2 regions of the Rhodoferax saidenbachensis genome follow, and region 1 is predicted to be linked to the other one. Evidence: predicted binding sites of a transcription regulator. Region 1 holds the regulator's gene; the other holds the start of a gene.

Region 1 (9,394 bases):
GCTCCGAGCTTCTTTCTGCCCCGCTGGAAGACTTGCAAAAACGCGCCGAAGCCATTGCAACGTGGCGCGCGCTGAACGCCACACCGGAAGACATGCTGCGCGAAGATGCCCGCATGCACGCGATGGAAGGCGACCTGAAGAATCTGCAGGCATTGACGGCCAAGAACAAGCAGAGCTTGTCGGATATCACCACCCGGCTGGAGCAGGCAGAAGCCCAGCGTTATGCCAATCCGATGATCTACGGCCTGATTGCGCTTCTGGTGCTCTTTGGTGCTGCGCTGGTATTCGCATGGACGCGTTTGCGCGATGCCAGCCGCAGTTCTGCGCCCTGGTGGCGTGATTCGGTGAAGCCGGAGACCGCGCGTACTACATCCGGTGTTGCGGCTGAGCAGGACGAAGACCATTTCTCGGGAACACGGGGCGACACGGATTCGCCCATCACGCTGGCTCCTGCTCCGTTTGCTGCGGCACCAGTCGGCATGGCCTCGGTGGATATTGATCTGGAGCTGGGCGAGCCGGACTTTGCCAGTGCGATCAAAGCACCGCCTGTTGCGCAAATGGCCGCGCGCCCGACGGCGCAAGACCACCATGGTTTTTCTTCGAGTGCATTGGGCTCGCTGCGTGCCATCAATACCAAGGAGATGCTGGACGTGCGCCAGCAGGCTGAGTTCTTCATGACACTGGGGCAGTACGAAGAAGCTATCACGCTCTTGAAACACAGCATCAGCGACAGTGGAGAGGCCAATCCGCTGGTCTACCTGGATTTGCTCAAGGTGTTTCACACCCTGAGCCGCAAGGACGACTACGACCACTACCGCGACGATTTCAACCGCTTGTTTACCGGCCATGTGCCCGTGTACACGGCGTTTAACCGGGGCGGCAACAGCCTGGACGCCTACCCCGAGGTGTGCCAGCGCATCGCAGAACTCTGGCCGTCACAAGATGCGGTGGACTACATCGAGCGCTGTCTGGCGCGTACGCCAGGCGCATCGGAAAACCAGGAATTCGATCTGGAGGCCTACCGCGAGCTGTTGATGCTGCACGGGGTGGCCCAGCGCATGGACGGTGCATCGGATTCGGCCCTGGCGCCTTTCAGCGCTGTCCGAAGCGTGCCTTACCTGAGCGGTGGCGGGTCTTACGGGGCCGAACCCACTATCGCGGTGCCTGTCGTGCAGGTTGAATCCGCATCGGTGGACCTGGATTTGTCGGAGCCGGAGCACAACCTCATTGATTTTGAGGTGTCCGGTTTTTCCCAAACAGGCCCACTTACCCCGCCCAAGCCCAAGGCCTGAACCCAATCTAGCGGCGCACCTGCAGGGCGCCGGGGTTGATGATGTTGGTAGGTGTGCCGCGGATGAAGTTGATCACGTTGTCAAAGGCGGCGCCAAAGTACATCTCATAACTGTCCTGCTCCACGTAGCCGATGTGGGGAGAGCAGACACAGTTCTCCAGACGCAGCAGGGCGTGCCCTTGCAGGATGGGCTCGGTTTCAAACACGTCGACCGCCGCCATGCCGGGGCGGCCCCGGTTAAGTCCACCAATCAAGGCATCGGTTTCTATCAGCTCGGCGCGGGAGGTGTTGACCAGCAGCGCCGTGGGCTTCATGAGCGCCAGGTCGGACGTATTGACGATGCCGCGCGTCGCTTCGTTAAGCCGCAGGTGGAGCGACAACACATCGCAATGCGAGAAAAATGCCTCGCGGCTGGCCGCCGCCGCGTAACCATCCTGTGCGGCCTTGGCGCGCGATGTTTCGCTGCCCCACACCAGCACCTGCATGCCAAACGCCTTGCCGTAACCGGCAACCAGTTGGCCAATCTTGCCGTAGCCCCAGATGCCCAGTGTCTTGCCGTGCAGGCGCGTGCCCAGACCAAAATTGGGGGGCATGGAGCCGACTTTTAAGCCGGATTGCTGCCACGCGCCGTGTTTGAGGTTGCCGATGTAGTGGGGCAGACGGCGCATGGCGGCCATGACCAGTGCCCAGGTCAACTCGGCGGGCGCAATGGGTGAGCCCACGCCTTCGGCCACGGCAATGCCGCGTTCGGTACAGGCCTGCACGTCCACATGCTCACCAGCGCGCCCGGTTTGGGCAATCAGCTTGAGTCGGGGGAGTTTGTCGATCAGTTGCCGCGTCATGTGGGTGCGTTCGCGGATCAGCACCACGATATCGGCGTCCTTCAGGCGGACAGCCAACTGTCCCATGCCTTTGACCGTATTGGTATAGACCTTGGCCTGGTAGGCATCGAGCTTGGCAGCGCACTCCAGCTTGCGCACAGCATCTTGATAGTCATCCAGAATCACAATATTCATGCCGTCATTGTGCCTTGTTGGTAGGGGCTCCAAGCGGGGTATCTCTGTAACCGACAGCAAAGTTGCCACCAAAGCACTACTATCCGCGCTTCTGTTTTCCAAAGGCCAACTATGTCCATCTCCATGTCATCCGCCAGCGTTCCGGTATTCACCCACATGTTGGGCAATCTAAGCCATTTGCTGGACAAGGCGCAGACCTATATTGATGAAAAAGGCTGCGATCCGGTCGCCCTCACCCAATTCCGCCTGGCACCCGACATGCTGCCGTTCACGGGGCAGATACTGATTGCCTGTGATGCCGCCAAGAACGGCGTGGCCCGTATCTCGGGTGTGGAAGCCCCCAAATTTGCCGACACCGAGCAAACCATTGCGGAGCTCAAGGCGCGCATCCAGAAAACGCGGGACTATCTGGCCACCGTACCGGCAGCGGCGCTGGACGGTACCGAAGACAAGGACATCACCTTTCCCGTGGGGCGCGAGCGCACCCGCACCATGAAGGCCGAGGACTATCTCAAATTGTGGGTGTTACCCAATATGTTCTTCCACATCACCACGGCCTACGCCATCCTGCGCCACAACGGTGTGCCAGTGGGCAAGCAGGACTACCTGGTGGGCGGTCAGGGCTGATGTGAAGGGGCCCTGCGCGCAGCCGGGCGTTCTGTTGCGTAGCCCAAAAAGACCTAGAACAGGCTCTCAGTGGCAGGTGGCTTCGCTGGCGGCCAGGCGGTCCAGCTCGGCGCATACGTCGGCCATGCGCCCGGAGATCACCATGCGGCCCACGCTGGCGCGGGTCTGGCCGGCCTCCAGCACACGCACCACACGCAAGGGCTTGCGATGGGCATGAATTGGGGCTATAGCCCGCGCGGGTATTGCGCAAGCAGCTACCAATTTAGGAGCAATTTTAGTAACCGCCGACGCATGTGTCGCGGTTCGCTGCGGGTTGGCAATGGCATGTGGCAGCGGACGGGCCGGGGTGCCGATCCAGCGCAGCAAACCCTGCAGGGGCAGAAAAACACCGGAATGGGCAAAAAGCGCGAGGTTCATAAGAGGCCTTGTAAGTGCTGCTGGTTCACATGAGCATGGTGTTGCGGATCAGGCCGACGGCCAGGCCTTCAATCTCGAAAGGCTCGCCGGGTTCCACCACGATGGTCTGGTAGTCGGGGTTCTCGGGGTGCAGCTCGATCAGGTGTTTGTTGCGGCGAAAACGCTTGACCGTGACCTCGTCGCCCAGGCGGGCCACCACGATCTGGCCATTCTTGGCGTCTTTGGTGGCTTGCACGGCCAGCAGGTCGCCGTCCATGATGCCGGCGTCGCGCATGGACATGCCGCGTACCTTGAGCAGGTAATCGGGCTGGCGCTGGAACAGGCTGTTTTCTACATAGTAGGTCTGGTCCACATGCTCCTGGGCGAGAATGGGCGAGCCTGCGGCTACCCGACCAATCAGCGGCAGGGCCAGTTGGGCCAGGTTGGGGAAGGAGAGCTGCTTGAGGCGTGTTTCGTGGATGGAGCGCAGCGTGTCACTCTTGAGGCGGATGCCGCGCGAGGTGCCGCTGACCAGTTCGATGACACCCTTGCGCGCCAGCGCCTGCAAATGCTCTTCGGCGGCGTTGGCAGACTTGAAGCCCAGCTCAGTCGCGATTTCGGCGCGCGTGGGGGGCGCACCGGTGCGGGCAATGGCGCTCTGGATCAGGTCCAGAATCTGCTGTTGGCGGGCGGTGAGTTTGGGACTCTCAAGCATGGCTGACTCCTTAAAAATGGGTCGGTACTGGCTGTGGGTCTATACACACTGTTTTATCATCCAGTACCTGTATTTTTAACCAGTTTTATTTTCTTTGCAAGCAGGACGTTGAAATATGTCGAAAAAAGTGGTGTTTCTGGGCATGGGCGGCACGATTGCGGGCCAGGCCCAGAGTGCGACCGACAACGTGGGCTACAAGTCCGCCCAAGTGGGCGTGGCCCAGTTGCTGCAGGCCGTGCCCGCTCTGAAAGAGGCGCTGGGCAAGCGGACGTTGGTCTCCGAGCAGGTGGCCCAGGTGGACAGCAAGGACATGGAATTTGCCCACTGGTCCCTGCTGGCCCAGCGCGTCGTGCACCACCTTGCCTCGCCGGATGTGGATGGCGTGGTCATCACCCACGGCACCGATACGCTGGAGGAAACCGCGTACTTTTTGTCCTGCGTGGTGTCCGCAGCCTTGCTGGCGGCCAAACCGGTGGTGTTGACCTGCGCCATGCGGCCCGCCTCGGCTCTGGTGCCCGATGGGCCGCAAAACCTGCTCGATGCCACAGCGGTGGTGTGCACTGCGGGCGCGCACGGCGTGCTGGTGGTCTGCGCGGGTAGCATCCATGACGCGCGGGAGGTGCAAAAGGTGCATCCCTACCGCGTGGACGCGTTTGACTCTGGGGATGCCGGCCCTTTGGGCGTGGTGGAAGAGGGCGCTGTGCGCCTGATGCATGGCTGGCCCGCCGCAGAGGCGCAGACGGGTCCGAGCCTGGACACCATCGCCACCCACACCTGGCCCCGCGTGGAGATCGTGATGAACTACGCCGGTGCCACCGGGGCCACGGTGCGTGCCCTGTGCGCGGCACCTGCAGACGGCAGCGCAGCGGTGCGCGGGCTGGTGGTTGCAGGCACGGGCAACGGCACCATCCACAAAGACCTGGAAGCCGCCTTGCTGCAAGCGCAGGCCCAGGGCGTGCGCGTGGTGCGCACCACGCGTTGCGCGCGCGGGCAGGTGGTGCCGGGGTCGGTGCGCGGTTTTGCCTTTGTCGATTCGCAGGGGCTGTCACCGGTCAAGGCGCGTATTGCCTTGATGCTGGCGCTGATGGCTTAGCTGGACGCCTGGGACTCTGCAAACTCACCCGTTTGGGGGATACCCAATCTCTGGAGCATCGGGTACCGTGCGTTCACAGTCAGGCAGTCACTAGGCTTGGCCTTCATTCAGTCGGAGTGGGATGACATTTGCTATCAAAAGAGAAGCTGCTTGCGCAGGTGCAGTAAGGGCTAGAGGCCAATTTGATCAATATTTCCCCTCCAGCCCGCCGTCCATTCATCGAAATTCGCACAACAACAATCGAATATGCCCACCGCGCACACGCCTAACTCTCTACGTAGCTGGTTGCAAGCTGCAACAAGCCGGACCCTGCTGGCTGTGGGCTTGTTTGTTGGCCTGAGTGCCTGCATCGGCGTAGCTGGGGCCGCTGGTTCTGGTGGCGACACCTGGCAAGAAGAAGTGCTGCTGCACGACGGGCAAACCGTGGTCGTGCAGCGCAGCCAAACTTATCGGGGCCGTTTTGAGCCCGGCAGCAGCGCGCCGGTAGGCGACCACACCGTGCGCTTTGTACTGCCACGTGAACAGCGTGAATGGAGCTGGACCAGCGACTACGGCCCCGAGCTGGGCCGCACCAACTTCAATCTGGTGGCCATCCACGCGAAAGACGGCGTGCCCTACATCGTGGCCACGCCCAACCTGTGCCTGTCCTACAACAAATGGGGGCGCCCCAACCCGCCCTATGTCCTATTCAAGGGCGAGGACAACGGGCAATGGAAGCGAATCACTATGGAGCAGTTGCCAGCGGAGTTCACCACCATCAATGTGGCCGTCTCCGCCGTTTCCCATTTCCGGATCAAACAGTTTCAAGAATACCCAGTGGTGCCTGCCGCAAAGGTACGGGAATTCAACAGTGCACAAGGGTCTCCTGAATACAAAACCATTGTTCGGGAGCCGATGACCTCCGAGCAGATTCTTTCCATGTGCGATGAGTTGGTTAACTACAAAGGATATTGGATAGATCCTCGCAACCCTTTTGCACGCAGAAATATCGATGACAAGCAGAAGTAAGCAATACCTCTCAATCGCAGTCAAGGCACGTATCAGTTTGAAATCTGGGAAACAAAAAAGGCCGCAGTAGCGGCCTTTTTTATTGCAGAAGCGCAGTATCAACCAGCCAGCGCCGCATACACCCGTGCCGTGATCGCATCCACGTCCCCCATGCCGCTGATGGCGCGGTATTTGGGGGCCTTGGCGGCGTCTTGCTTGGCCCAACTGGAGTAGTACTCCACCAGAGGGCGGGTTTGGGCGCTGTAGACGTCCAGGCGCTTCTTGACGGTTTCTTCCTTGTCGTCGTCGCGCTGGATCAGGGGTTCACCGGTCACGTCGTCCTTGCCTTCCACCTTGGGTGGGTTGAACTTGACGTGGTAGGTGCGGCCCGATGCGGGGTGCGAGCGGCGGCCGCTCATGCGTTCGATGATGGCTTCAAAGGGCACATCGATTTCGACCACATAGTCCAGCGCCACGCCGGCGGCCTTCATGGCATCGGCCTGGGGGATGGTGCGGGGGAAGCCGTCAAACAGGAAACCCTTGGCGCAGTCGGGCTGGGCGATGCGTTCCTTGACCAGGTTGATGATCAGGTCGTCGCTGACCAAGCCGCCAGACTTCATGATGGCGTCGGCTTGTTGGCCCAGGGGGGTGCCTGCCTTGACGGCAGCGCGCAGCATGTCACCCGTCGAAATTTGTGGAATTCCATATTTTTGGCAAATGAATGTGGCTTGCGTGCCTTTGCCTGCGCCTGGTGCGCCCAATAGTATGAGTCTCATGGATATCCTCGGATAGTTCTAAAACCGTACGCGCCGCGATGGGCACTCTGATGGTGCATATCGGCGTGTGATTAACGCAGAAGAATAGCACGGGGCGCCCCCGCGCTAACTTACAGCGGGGCCGCCTGTGCGGAAAACAGCGCGCGCACGCGGGCCAGGTCTTCCGGCGTGTCCACGCCCGGGCCTGGCGCGTGGGGGCTGACGTGCACTGCGATGCGGTAGCCATGCCACAGCGCACGCAGTTGCTCCAGCGCTTCGCAGACCTCGATAGGGGCCTGGGGCAACTGGGGGAAGCGGCGCAGAAAGCCCACGCGGTAGGAATAGATGCCGATGTGGCGCAAGGGGGTGAGTGGGGCGGGCAGGGCGGTAATGCCTTGCGCAAAGCCGTCACGCCACCAGGCGATGGGCGCACGGCTGAAGTACAGCGCCAGATGGTTAACGTCGGTCACCACCTTGACCACGTTGGGGTTGGCAAAGTCTTCGACCTTGTCGATGGCGTGGGCTGCCGTGCCCATGCTTGCGTCGGCATGGGTGCGCAGCAGGTCGGCCACGGCATTCACCAGGGCCGGGTCGATCAGCGGCTCGTCACCCTGCACGTTGACCACAATCTCGGCCGCATCGAGGCCCAGCAGGTCGCAGGCTTCGGCCAGGCGGTCGCTGCCAGAGGGGTGGTCTTCACGCGTGAGCACGGCCAGCACGCCGTGCGCCTGGCAGGCTTCGACGATGGCGGGGCTGTCGGCGGCGACCACGATGCGGATGGCCGGGTCCACACCTTGGCGCACACGCTGCGCCACGCGCACCACCATGGGTACGCCGGCGATGTCGGCCAGGGGTTTGTTGGGCAGGCGGCTGGAGGCCAGCCGGGCGGGGATGAGAACGGTGTAACCCATGGGCAGCGCGTTACAGACCGAGTTCGGCGTCGCTGAGGGTGCGGGCTTCGTTTTCCAGCAGCACCGGAATACCGTCGCGCACCGGGTAGGCCAGGCGTGCGCTGCGGGAGATCAGCTCCTGCTTTTCGCGGTCGTATTCGAGGGGGCCCTTGGTGACGGGGCAAACCAGCAGTTCAAGAAGTCGTGTGTCCATGGGGGGATGATAACTTTGGAGTCAGATGCGTCGCCACCGCATCATCCAGCGCAGTGAAGAAGGCCGCATCCATGGTTTGCACCAGCGGAATGGCCAGCGCATCAGGCACGTGCTGCCACAGCTTCATGGCGTCTTTTTCGGTGCAAATAAGCTGGTAGCCCTCATGGATACTGCGCGGCAAGCTATCAAAATCATAGTGGTCCGGCAACGCCAGGGTGTGCGCCAGCGTCAGCCCACCGGCACGCAGCATGGCGAAGAAGGATTCCGGTTGCGCAATGCCGGCCAGTGCCAGCAGGGGTTTGGCGTCCGCGGTTTGCAACGCACTCCATGGCACGGTGCTGCCATCACGGCGGACAGCGTACGGAGCCAGCCTGCGCTGCGCGGTGTAACCCGCAAAGGCGGGGTGGCTACCGGTGTGCAGCATCAGCAGGCGGTTGTCCGCTTGCCCCACGCTTGCTACCTGCGTGCGCGGCCAGGGTTCACGCAACGGCCCGGCGGGCAGCACAAAACCGTTGCCCGTGCCGCGGTCGTCAAACACACACACTTCGAGATCGCGGTAAAAGGCGTAGTGCTGCAGGCCGTCGTCGCAGACCAGTATCTGCGTCTTCGGGTGGCGTGCCAGCAGGGCGGTGGCTGCCGCATGGCGCGTGCGGGCGACAAACACTGGCGCTCCGGTAGTGCGCTGCACCAGCAGGGGTTCGTCGCCCACGTCTTGCGGTAGCGCGCCTGGCAGCACTTCCAGACATTCCTGGCTGCTGCGGCCATAGCCGCGGGAAATCACACCAACCTGCAACCCTTGCGCCTGCAGATGCAGCACCAGCGAAATAACGGTAGGCGTTTTGCCCGCACCACCGGCGACCACGTTGCCCACCACGATGACCATGGCGTCCACGCGCTGGCTGTGCAGCCAACCCCTTTGGTAGAGCTGGCGGCGCAAGGCCACCAAGGTGCGAAAAACCAGGGAGACGGGCCACAAGGCCCAGGCCAGCGGCCCGCGCCGCGTCCAGCTGCGCAGCAGCGCGCCTTGCATGAGACTACTTGCCGCCCGCCTGTGCGGACGATTGGGTGGCAAAGGTGATCTGGTTGAGTCCGGCGCGGCGCGCGGCTTCCATCACGGTGACAACGGCCTGGTGTTTGGCGCTGGCGTCGGCGCTGATGATGACCACGGTGTCCTTGCCGGCCTTGGCGGCTTCCGTCAGGGCGGTAGCCAGGTTTTCCAGGCTGCGGCCGGAGACGGCGGTTTGATTGACGCTGTAGGCACCGTCGGCGCCCACGCTGACGATCATTTCCTTTGGGTAGTTGCGCTGCGCGTCGGTGTCGGCTACGGGCAAGGTCAGCTGCATTTCGGTGAACTTGCTGTAGGTGGTGGACAGCATCAGAAAAATCAGCACCACCAGGAGCACGTCGATG
Region 2 (9,394 bases), 1.8 Mb from region 1:
GGCGCACCAGATCCTGGGGCTGGTGGCCCAGCACGGCGCCGCTGCTTTCGGCGCGCGCCAGCGCCAGCAACTGGTTCACGGTGTGGGTGGCGCGGATACTGGAACGCCCGATCTGGCGCAGCGACTGTTTGAGGTCTTCGGCATTGGCATCTTCGCGCTGGGCCAGGTCGGCCTGCATGCGCAAGCCTGCCAGCGGGGTCTTGAGCTGGTGTGCGGCATCGGCCAGGAAGCGTTTTTGCGTCGCGATGGAGTCCTTCAGGCGCATCAGCAGGTCGTTTACGGAAGACACCAGCGGTGCCACTTCCAACGGCACCGCTTCCACGTCCAGCGGACTCATGTCGTCCGGGCTGCGCGCGCGGATGCGTTCTTCCAGCCGGTTCAGCGGCTTGATCGCCTGGGCCAGCGCCAGCCAGACCAGCAGCACGGCCAGCGGCAATACGACGAACTGCGGCAGCATCACGCCCTTGACGATTTCGGTGGCAAGCACCGAGCGTTTGTCCATGGTCTCTGCCACCTGCACCAGCGCGGGCTGGGACTGCGGCAGGTTCAGCGGCACCCACATGTAGGCGACCTTGAGGTCCACACCGCGGTATTCGGCGTTGCGCAGGCGGACTTCGCCCGGCGTGATCTTCTCGTCTTCGGGGGGCGGGGGCAAGTCCCTCTCACCGCTCAGGTATTCGCCACGGGTGCCCAGCACCTGGTAGTACACGGTGTCCAGGTCATCGGCGCGCAGCAGCTCGCGCGCGGGCAACGGCAGCACAAACTGGGCTTTGTTGTGCTGGGCCGTGACCAGTTGCGCCAGCGCGCCCACGTTGTATTCGAGTGCGCGGTCAAACGGCTTGCCGGCAATGCTCTGCGCCACCAGCCAGGTCAGCACCAGGCTGATGGGCCACAGCAGCAGCAGCGGCGTGAGCATCCAGTCCAGGATCTCCCCAAACAGCGAGCGTTGCTCGTGCTGGAAAATTTTCACGCGGTGCGCCCGATACTGCTGAGTTCAGCATCAAAAGTGCTTCCGGCCCTTACTGGACTTACGCAAGCAGCTCCTGAATTCATAGTGACAGATTCGGTGTTGGACAGAAAAGTACTCCCGTTCGGGCTGAGCCTGTCGAAGCCCTCAGCAGGTCATTGGTCTGCGAGAGCGGCGTTTCGACGCGCTCAACGCGAACGGACTTGTCTAGCATGCCCTACCCAGGGATCTTCTCAAGGCAGTAGCCCAGGCCGCGCACGGTGGCGATGCGGATGGGGCCTTTCTCGATCTTCTTGCGCAGGCGGTGGATGTAGACCTCGATCGCGTTGTTGCTGACCTCCTCGCCCCACTCGCACAAACGCTCGACCAACTGGTCCTTGCTGACCAGGCGCCCGGCGCGTTGCAGCAGCACTTCGAGCAGGCCCAGTTCACGCGCCGACAGTTCGACCATCTTGCCGTCGATGGTGGCCACACGTCCGGCCTGGTCGTAGGTCAGCGGGCCGTGTTTGATGCTGCTGGAAGTGGCGCCCATGCCGCGGCGCACCAGGGCGCGCACGCGGGCTTCGAGTTCCTGCAGGCTGAAGGGTTTGGCCATGTAGTCGTCGGCGCCGTAGTCCAGCCCTTTGACGCGCTCATCCACGCTGTCGGCAGCGGTGAGGATCAGCACGGGGAGTGAGGAGCCACGGCCGCGCAGCTTTTTAAGCACTTCCAGGCCGTGCATCTTGGGCAGACCCAGGTCGAGGATCAGCAGATCGAATTCGGTGTTGGTCATCAGCGCCGCGTCGGCCTCGGTGCCGCTGGCCACATGGTCCACCGCCGCGCCCGCGCCGCGCAGGGCACGCAGCAGTCCGTCAGCCAGTACCTGGTCGTCTTCGGCAATCAAAATTCGCATGTCTGTCTCCTCGTGCGCGCTGTTGCCAGCGCTGTGTCTGTCATTCTAGGCCTGCACTTTTTCGGAGGCCTTACGGAGCAACCTGCCGCCCGGCCGCCCCAAGGCGGGTGAGCCTCCGTGGGGCATCACTACTGTCCGCTGTAGGCTTCCAGTCCAATGGCGATCACGGTGGCCACTTCGGGGCTGGTGGCGGCGCGCATTTCGTCTTCGGCCTGCGCCACCGCATCCTGGTACGCAGCCAGCCAGGCCAGGCCCGTGGCGGTGAACTGCACCTTGCGCGCACGGGCGTCCAGCGGATCGGCTTCGCGGGTCACCATGCCCCAAGCTTCGCATTGGTCCACCAAGGTGCCCATGGCCTGTTTGCTCATGCCGGCGGCCTGCGCCAGATCGGTCAGGCGCGAGCCGCTCTGTGCCAGGTGGCGGGTGATGTGGATATGCGCCGCACCGACCTGACCGCGCCCGGCCAGATTGGCCAGACCCAGTGGCACGCCGGGGTGGTGGGCCATCAGCGCCATCACGCGGCTGTCAAAGCGCTCCAGCGCCAGGCGCAGCCAGTGGCCGAGGTGGTTGTTGCGCCACAGCGCCGAGTCTTGGGAAGCGGTTTCAGGCATTCCTTAAATAGTAATGCAAACTGACTAAAAAATGTATTTACGCATTTCAACCAATGCGCTTAAACTACTGTTCAAGCATCCAGCCTGTAGCAAACCTCAGTGGTCAAGCCAGATGCCAAATTGCACCAACTGATTGATTTTTAAGGAGATTCCCATGGACGCACCTGTCAAGAACCCGAACAACACCAACGGCGCCAACAGCGAAAAAGCCAAGGCCCTGCAAGTGGCCCTGGCCCAGATCGAAAAGCAGTTCGGCAAGGGCACCATCATGCGCCTGGGCGAAGGCGAAGTCATTGAAGACATCCAGGTCGTCTCTACTGGCTCCTTGGGGCTGGACATTGCGCTGGGCGTCGGCGGCCTGCCGCGCGGGCGCGTCGTCGAAATTTACGGCCCGGAATCCTCCGGCAAGACCACGCTGACGCTGCAAGTAGTCGCCGAGATGCAAAAACAAGGCGGCCAGTGCGCCTTTGTGGACGCCGAGCATGCGCTGGATATCCAGTACGCGCAAAAGCTGGGCGTGAACCTGCAAGACCTGCTGATTTCCCAGCCTGACACCGGCGAACAAGCGCTGGAAATCGTCGACAGCCTGGTGCGCTCCGGCGCGGTCGATCTGATCATTGTGGACTCGGTGGCCGCGCTCACACCCAAGGCCGAACTCGAAGGCGAAATGGGCGACTCCCTGCCCGGCCTGCAAGCCCGCCTGATGAGCCAGGCCCTGCGCAAGCTGACCGCCCACATCAAGAAGACCAACTGCATGGTCATCTTCATCAACCAGATCCGCATGAAGATCGGCGTGATGTTCGGCAGCCCCGAAACCACCACTGGCGGTAACGCGCTGAAGTTCTACGCCTCTGTGCGCTTGGACATTCGCCGCACCGGCACGATCAAGAAGGGTGAAGAGGCCATCGGCAACGAAACCAAGGTCAAGGTGGTTAAGAACAAGGTCGCGCCCCCGTTCAAGACGGCGGAGTTCGACATCCTGTTTGGCGAAGGCATCAGCCGCCACGGCGAAATCATCGACATGGGCGTGACCGCCGGCATCCTGGAAAAGTCCGGCGCCTGGTACGCCTACCAGGGCGAGAAGATCGGCCAAGGCCGCGACAACGCCCGTGAATTCCTGCGCGAAAACCCCGACCTGTCGGTGGAAATCGAAAACAAGGTGCGCGATTCGCTGGGCATTCCGCTGTTGCCCGTGGCCGAACCGGAAATCAAGGCCGCCAAGAGCAAAAAGGCTGACAAAGCCGACAAGGCAGAAAAACCTGAGTAAAAAGAGCTTCCAGCCCCCGTGGATATTGCGCAAGCAGCTATAAAAACAATAGCGATTTGCGAGGGGCGGAGCATCCTGACAGATGGCAACCACGACTTTGTCCCTCACCGGGCGGGCCTTGCGCCTGCTCAGCGGCCGTGAACATTCACGTGCTGAGCTGGAGCGCAAGCTCGCTAAGTTCGAGGAAGAGCCAGGCCAGCTCGCCAAGGTGTTGGACACGCTGGCGGCCAAGGACTTCATCAACGAAGGCCGGGTGGTCGAGTCCGTCATTCACCGCCGCTCCGCCAAGCTCGGCGCGTCACGGATCAAGCAGGAGTTGCAGCAAAAGGGGTTGGAGCCCGAAGCAGTTGCCCAAGCCGTTGATCGGTTACGCGCCAGCGAGGTGGAGCGCGCGCGCGAAGTCTGGCACAAGAAGTTTGGTCAGCCGCCTGCGGATGCCTCTGAGCGTGGGAAGCAGATGCGGTTTTTAGCCAGCCGCGGGTTTGGCGGCGACACCATTCACCGGGTGGTTTCTGGTGGGGACGACGACTAGATTGTTTGTGGTTACCCGCCGCCGGTGTGGGGTATGCGTTTTGCTCCGTGTCCCCCGGGCTTCGCCCTCCTCCTTAACCTGCGCAAAACGCATACCCTACACCACCGGCTGGAGGAGTGGGCGGTAGAGGTTAGAAGTGAATTTCGGATGCAGTGATGCGCTCAAGTCCGGAGGGTCGGCAGGGCGGTGCGTTTTGCGCAGGTCAAGGAGGAGCGCCCAAAGGGCGCGGGGGACACGGAGCAAAACGTGCCGCCCTGTCGGCCCGGAGCGAGCGCCTAGGGCTTTAAAGCCCCAACATCAACTGCAAGTTCTGCACGGCAGCACCCGAAGCGCCTTTGCCCAGGTTGTCCAAACGGGCAATCAATACAGCGTGACCAGCTTCTTCGTTGGCAAACACACGCAATTCCATTTTGTTGGTGTCGGCCAGCGCCAGCGCGTCCAGCTTGAAGTCGGGCGTGGTGGGTTCCACCGTCACCCAGGCGCTACCGGCGTAATGTTTGGCTAGCGCATTGCGCAAATCCTGGGCGGTTGGTTTGCCGGGCAAGGTGTCCAGATGCAGCGGCAACTGCACCAGCATCCCTTGCTTGAAATTGCCAACGGATGGCACAAACAGAGGCCTGCGGGTCAGGCCGGTGAATTTCATGATTTCCGGGATGTGTTTGTGCTTCAGGCTCAGCGCATACAGCTCAAAAGCGGGGGCGGTACCCGCCTCGTAAGCCTCGATCATGGTCCTGCCGCCGCCAGAGTAGCCGCTGATGGATGGCAGGCAAACCGGGAAATCCTGAGGGACAAGACCTGCATCCACCAGCGGGCGGATCAACGCAATCGCGCCGGTGGCATAACAACCAGGGTTGGACACCCGGCGCGCGGTTTTGACGGCTTCAGCCTGGTCGGCCGCCAATTCTGGGAAGCCATAGACCCAGCCGGGGGCTGTGCGGTGGGCGGTGGAGGCGTCGATGATGCGTGCGCCCGGGCGGCCGGTTTCTTTCTCAATACCGTCGACCATGGCAACCGATTCCAGCGCCGCATCGTCGTGCAGACACAGAATGACCAGATCCGCCTGCGCCACGAGCGCGCGTTTCGCCTGCGGGTCCTTGCGCAATTCCGGCGCAATGCGCAGCACCTCGATACCCGCCATGGTTTGTAGCTTTTCGCGAATCTGCAGACCGGTGGTTCCGGCTTCGCCATCAATGAAGATTTTTTTCATAGCATAGAGGTCCAAAAACCTGCTGTAAGCCCCGCAAAAGTTTGGTGCGTCGCAACATGATACATTCCTGCTTGCTGTGTCCGGGGCCATGTGCCTAGTAGTCCGTCGTTGCGGCATGGTGAAAATTGTCCAGTCCAGAGAGAGACGTCATGAAGATTCACGAGTACCAAGGCAAGGAAATCTTGCGTCAATTCGGCGTGCCGGTGCCTCGCGGCATCCCCGCTTTCACAGTCCAGGAGGCAGTGGAAGCTGCTCAAAAACTGGGCGGCCCGGTTTGGGTGGTCAAAGCCCAAATTCACGCCGGTGGCCGTGGCAAGGGCGGCGGCGTCAAGGTGGCCAAGTCCATCGACGACGTGAAACGTCTGGCCACTGAAATCCTGGGCATGCAGCTCAAGACACACCAGACCGGCCCCGAAGGCCAAAAGGTCCGTCGCCTCTATATTGAAGATGGCGCGGACATAAACAAAGAATATTACGTGTCCATCGTGACCGACCGCGCTACGCAAAAGCTGGCGTTCATCGCGTCCAGCGAAGGCGGCATGGACATCGAGGAAGTGGCCCACTCCACCCCCGAGAAGATCATCACCGAGTTCATCGATCCGTTGACCGGTCTGGGCGACGCCCAAGCCAAGAAGATCTCTGATGCCATCGGCATGCCAGCAGACTCCACCGCCCAGGCCGTGGACATCTTCCAGAAGCTCTACAAGTGCTACATGGACACCGACGCGTCCCTGGTTGAAATCAACCCGCTGAACCGCGACAGCAAAGGCAAAGTTATGGCGCTGGACGCCAAGTTCAACTTTGACCCCAACGCGCTGTTCCGTCACCCTGAAATCGTCGCCTACCGCGATCTGGACGAAGAAGACGCCGCGGAAGTCGAAGCTTCCAAGTTCGACCTGGCTTACATCAGTCTGGACGGCAACATTGGTTGTCTGGTGAACGGCGCCGGCTTGGCCATGGCGACCATGGACACCATCAAGTTGTACGGCGCTGAGCCTGCCAACTTCCTGGACGTGGGCGGCGGTGCGACTCCCGAGAAGGTCACCGAAGCCTTCAAGATCATGCTGAAGAACCCCAAGGTTGAGGCCATCATGGTCAACATCTTCGGCGGCATCATGAAATGCGACACCATCGCCACCGGCGTGATCACTGCTTGCAAGGCCGTGAATCTGTCCGTGCCACTGGTGGTGCGCATGAAGGGCACCAACGAAGACCTGGGCAAGAAGATGCTGGCCGAGTCCGGCCTACCCATCATCAGTGCAGACACCATGGCCGAAGCGGCTGAAAAAGTGGTTGCTGCGGTTAAAGCTGCCTAAGGAATAAGCAATGTCTATCTACATCAACAAAGACACCAAGGTCATCACCCAAGGTATCACCGGCAAGACCGGTCAGTTCCACACTGAAAAGTGCCAGGAATACGCAAACGGCAAGAACTGTTTCGTGGCCGGTGTGAATCCCAAGAAGGCTGGCGAGTCCATCTTCAACATTCCAATCTACGCATCCGTCAAGGAAGCGGCTTCGGAAACCGGCGCTACGGTGTCCGTGATTTACGTGCCCCCATCTGGCGCTGCGGCTGCCATCTGGGAAGCCGTCGAAGCCGACCTGGATCTGGCGATTTGTATTACTGAAGGCATTCCGGTCAAGGACATGCTGGAAGTGCGCAATCGCATGAAGGCCAAGGAAGCGGCTGGCGGCAAGAAAACCTTGCTGCTCGGCCCGAACTGCCCTGGCCTGATCACCCCTGACGAAATCAAGATCGGCATCATGCCCGGTCACATCCACCGCAAGGGCCGCATTGGTGTGGTCAGCCGCTCCGGTACGCTGACTTACGAAGCGGTCGCTCAGCTGACCGAAATCGGTCTGGGCCAATCCAGTGCGGTTGGTATTGGTGGCGACCCGATCAATGGTTTGAAGCATATCGACGTGATGCGTGCTTTCAACGACGATCCAGATACCGACGCCGTCATCATGATTGGCGAAATCGGTGGACCCGACGAAGCCGAAGCCGCCCGTTGGTGCAAACTCAACATGAAGAAGCCTATCGTTGGCTTTATCGCCGGTGTGACAGCGCCTCCCGGAAAACGCATGGGCCACGCCGGTGCACTGATCTCCGGTGGTGCCGATACGGCGGACGCCAAATTGGCAGTGATGGAAGAGTGCGGCTTCAAGGTCACACGCAATCCATCCGAAATGGCCAAATTGCTGAAGGCCATGTTGTAAACGCTACCGTCTAATTGCTTGGCCAAGGACGCAGTTCTAGCCTTGCCCAAAGTGCCCCGGCCTTGTGCTTGGGCACTTTTTTATTGGGATTGAAAAGGGGAAAACATGGAATTGCTGCAAAGTGTGGACTTCTGGATTGGTCTGCTCAAGATCGTCTGGATCAACATCATCCTTTCGGGCGACAACGCCGTGGTGATTGCGCTAGCAGCGCGCGCCCTACCCCCCGCGCAGCAAAAAAAGGCGGTGCTGTGGGGTTCCGGTGCTGCCGTGGTGTTGCGCATAGCGCTGACCGTGGTGGCCGCCAAACTGCTGGAACTGTCTTTTTTGCAAATCGTGGGCGGCTTGCTGCTGCTGTGGATTGGCGTGCAGTTGCTGATGGATGATGGCGGTGAAGAAGGCCATGGCAAACATACGGGTAGCCTGATGGCGGCCGTGCGTACCATCCTGATTGCCGACTTGGTGATGAGCCTGGATAACGTGATTGCCGTTGCCGCTGCGGCCCATGGCAGCATGGTCTTGCTGGTGCTGGGCTTGGCCATTAGCATTCCGCTGGTGATTTTTGGCAGTACGCTGATGATCCGCTTGATGGAGCGTTTCCCGGTGATCGTGATGCTGGGTGCGGCACTGATCGGTTGGGTCGGCGGTGAGACCATTGCAAGCGACACTGCCTTGGTGGAGTTCTCTGCCTCGCACCACTGGCTGCATTACACAGCGGCTGCATTGGGCGCCACGCTGGTGCTGGGTCTGGGGCAACTGCTGTCCAGACGCAACGCCGCAAAAAACACCTGATACAACAAGGCCAGGGGCCGTTGCAAATAGGTAAGTGGCCAGCACAGGCTTCGTAGGGCTAGAGCTGGTCGCTTAATTAACCGGATTTCCTTAGGGGCAATCCGGTTTTATTGTTTTTGGGGTTGAATCGGGGGTTTTGTGGCTCTTTTGAAAGTTGACAGTGGAAGAATTCCTCTCCGCCCCATTCTGGCTGGCAGTTGGCCAGATCATCATGATCGACATCCTTCTGGGTGGCGACAACGCTGTGGTCATCGCCCTGGCTTGCCGGCAACTACCTGCACACTTGCGCGTCAAGGGCATTCTGTGGGGGACCGCAGGAGCCATCATTTTGCGGGTGGTCCTGATTGCCTTTGCCCTGACTTTGCTGCAGGTGCCCTATCTCAAACTGGTGGGTGCCGCACTGCTGCTGTGGATTGGAGTGAAACTACTGGCGCCTGATGGCGAGGATGAGCATTCCAATATCAATGGCAGTGACAAGCTTTGGGCGGCCGTGAAGACCGTGATCGTGGCCGATCTGGTGATGAGCGTCGACAACGTTATCGCCATTGCTGGCGCGGCCACCAATGCCGGTAGCCAGCACCAGATGCCGCTGGTGATTTTTGGTCTGTTGGTCAGCATTCCCATCATCATCTGGGGCAGCCAGTTGGTCTTAAAGCTGATGGATCGTTTCCCCGTGATCATTACCTTTGGCGGCATGCTGCTGGGATGGATTGCCGGAACCATGGCCCATACCGATCCTGCACTCAAGGAAATCCTGCCGCAAACCACCTCGTGGAACTACGGTCTGGGTGTACTGGGTGCGCTGGTAGTGCTGGGGTTGGGTATCGTGGTCAAGCGACGCGCCCAGCCGCCGGCCTGAGGGCTCCCAAATTGCCATGCACGGACCACGCGTGCATGGCATTCCAGCGG

The links. Region 1 encodes LexA, which represses DNA repair genes until DNA is damaged. Its sites were predicted from a motif close to ACTGTATNNNNATACAGT; they were not measured.
Region 2: the regulator LexA is predicted to act here: its motif matches at 2,537-2,554, upstream of recA (recombinase RecA).

What each region holds. Positions count from the first base shown of each region.
Region 1 covers NZ_CP019239.1:1,711,486-1,720,879, forward strand. Annotated here, with positions in the region: gene RS694_RS08180 (type IV pilus assembly protein FimV) at 1-1,292, shown strand, start outside; gene RS694_RS08185 (D-2-hydroxyacid dehydrogenase family protein) at 1,300-2,307, opposite strand; gene RS694_RS08190 (DUF1993 domain-containing protein) at 2,419-2,934, shown strand; gene RS694_RS08195 (hypothetical protein) at 3,001-3,351, opposite strand; gene lexA (transcriptional repressor LexA) at 3,377-4,045, opposite strand; gene RS694_RS08205 (asparaginase) at 4,161-5,138, shown strand; gene RS694_RS08210 (hypothetical protein) at 5,385-6,146, shown strand; gene adk (adenylate kinase) at 6,245-6,901, opposite strand; gene kdsB (3-deoxy-manno-octulosonate cytidylyltransferase) at 7,012-7,791, opposite strand; gene RS694_RS08225 (Trm112 family protein) at 7,802-7,984, opposite strand; gene lpxK (tetraacyldisaccharide 4'-kinase) at 7,965-9,014, opposite strand; gene RS694_RS08235 (ExbD/TolR family protein) at 9,019-9,394, opposite strand, start outside.
Region 2 covers NZ_CP019239.1:4,126,418-4,135,811, reverse strand. Annotated here, with positions in the region: gene RS694_RS19545 (sensor histidine kinase) at 1-970, opposite strand, end outside; gene RS694_RS19540 (response regulator) at 1,185-1,859, opposite strand; gene RS694_RS19535 (MarR family winged helix-turn-helix transcriptional regulator) at 1,988-2,470, opposite strand; gene recA (recombinase RecA) at 2,625-3,737, shown strand; gene recX (recombination regulator RecX) at 3,820-4,269, shown strand; gene argC (N-acetyl-gamma-glutamyl-phosphate reductase) at 4,553-5,476, opposite strand; gene sucC (ADP-forming succinate--CoA ligase subunit beta) at 5,626-6,792, shown strand; gene sucD (succinate--CoA ligase subunit alpha) at 6,803-7,696, shown strand; gene RS694_RS19505 (TerC family protein) at 7,802-8,485, shown strand; gene RS694_RS19500 (TerC family protein) at 8,646-9,344, shown strand.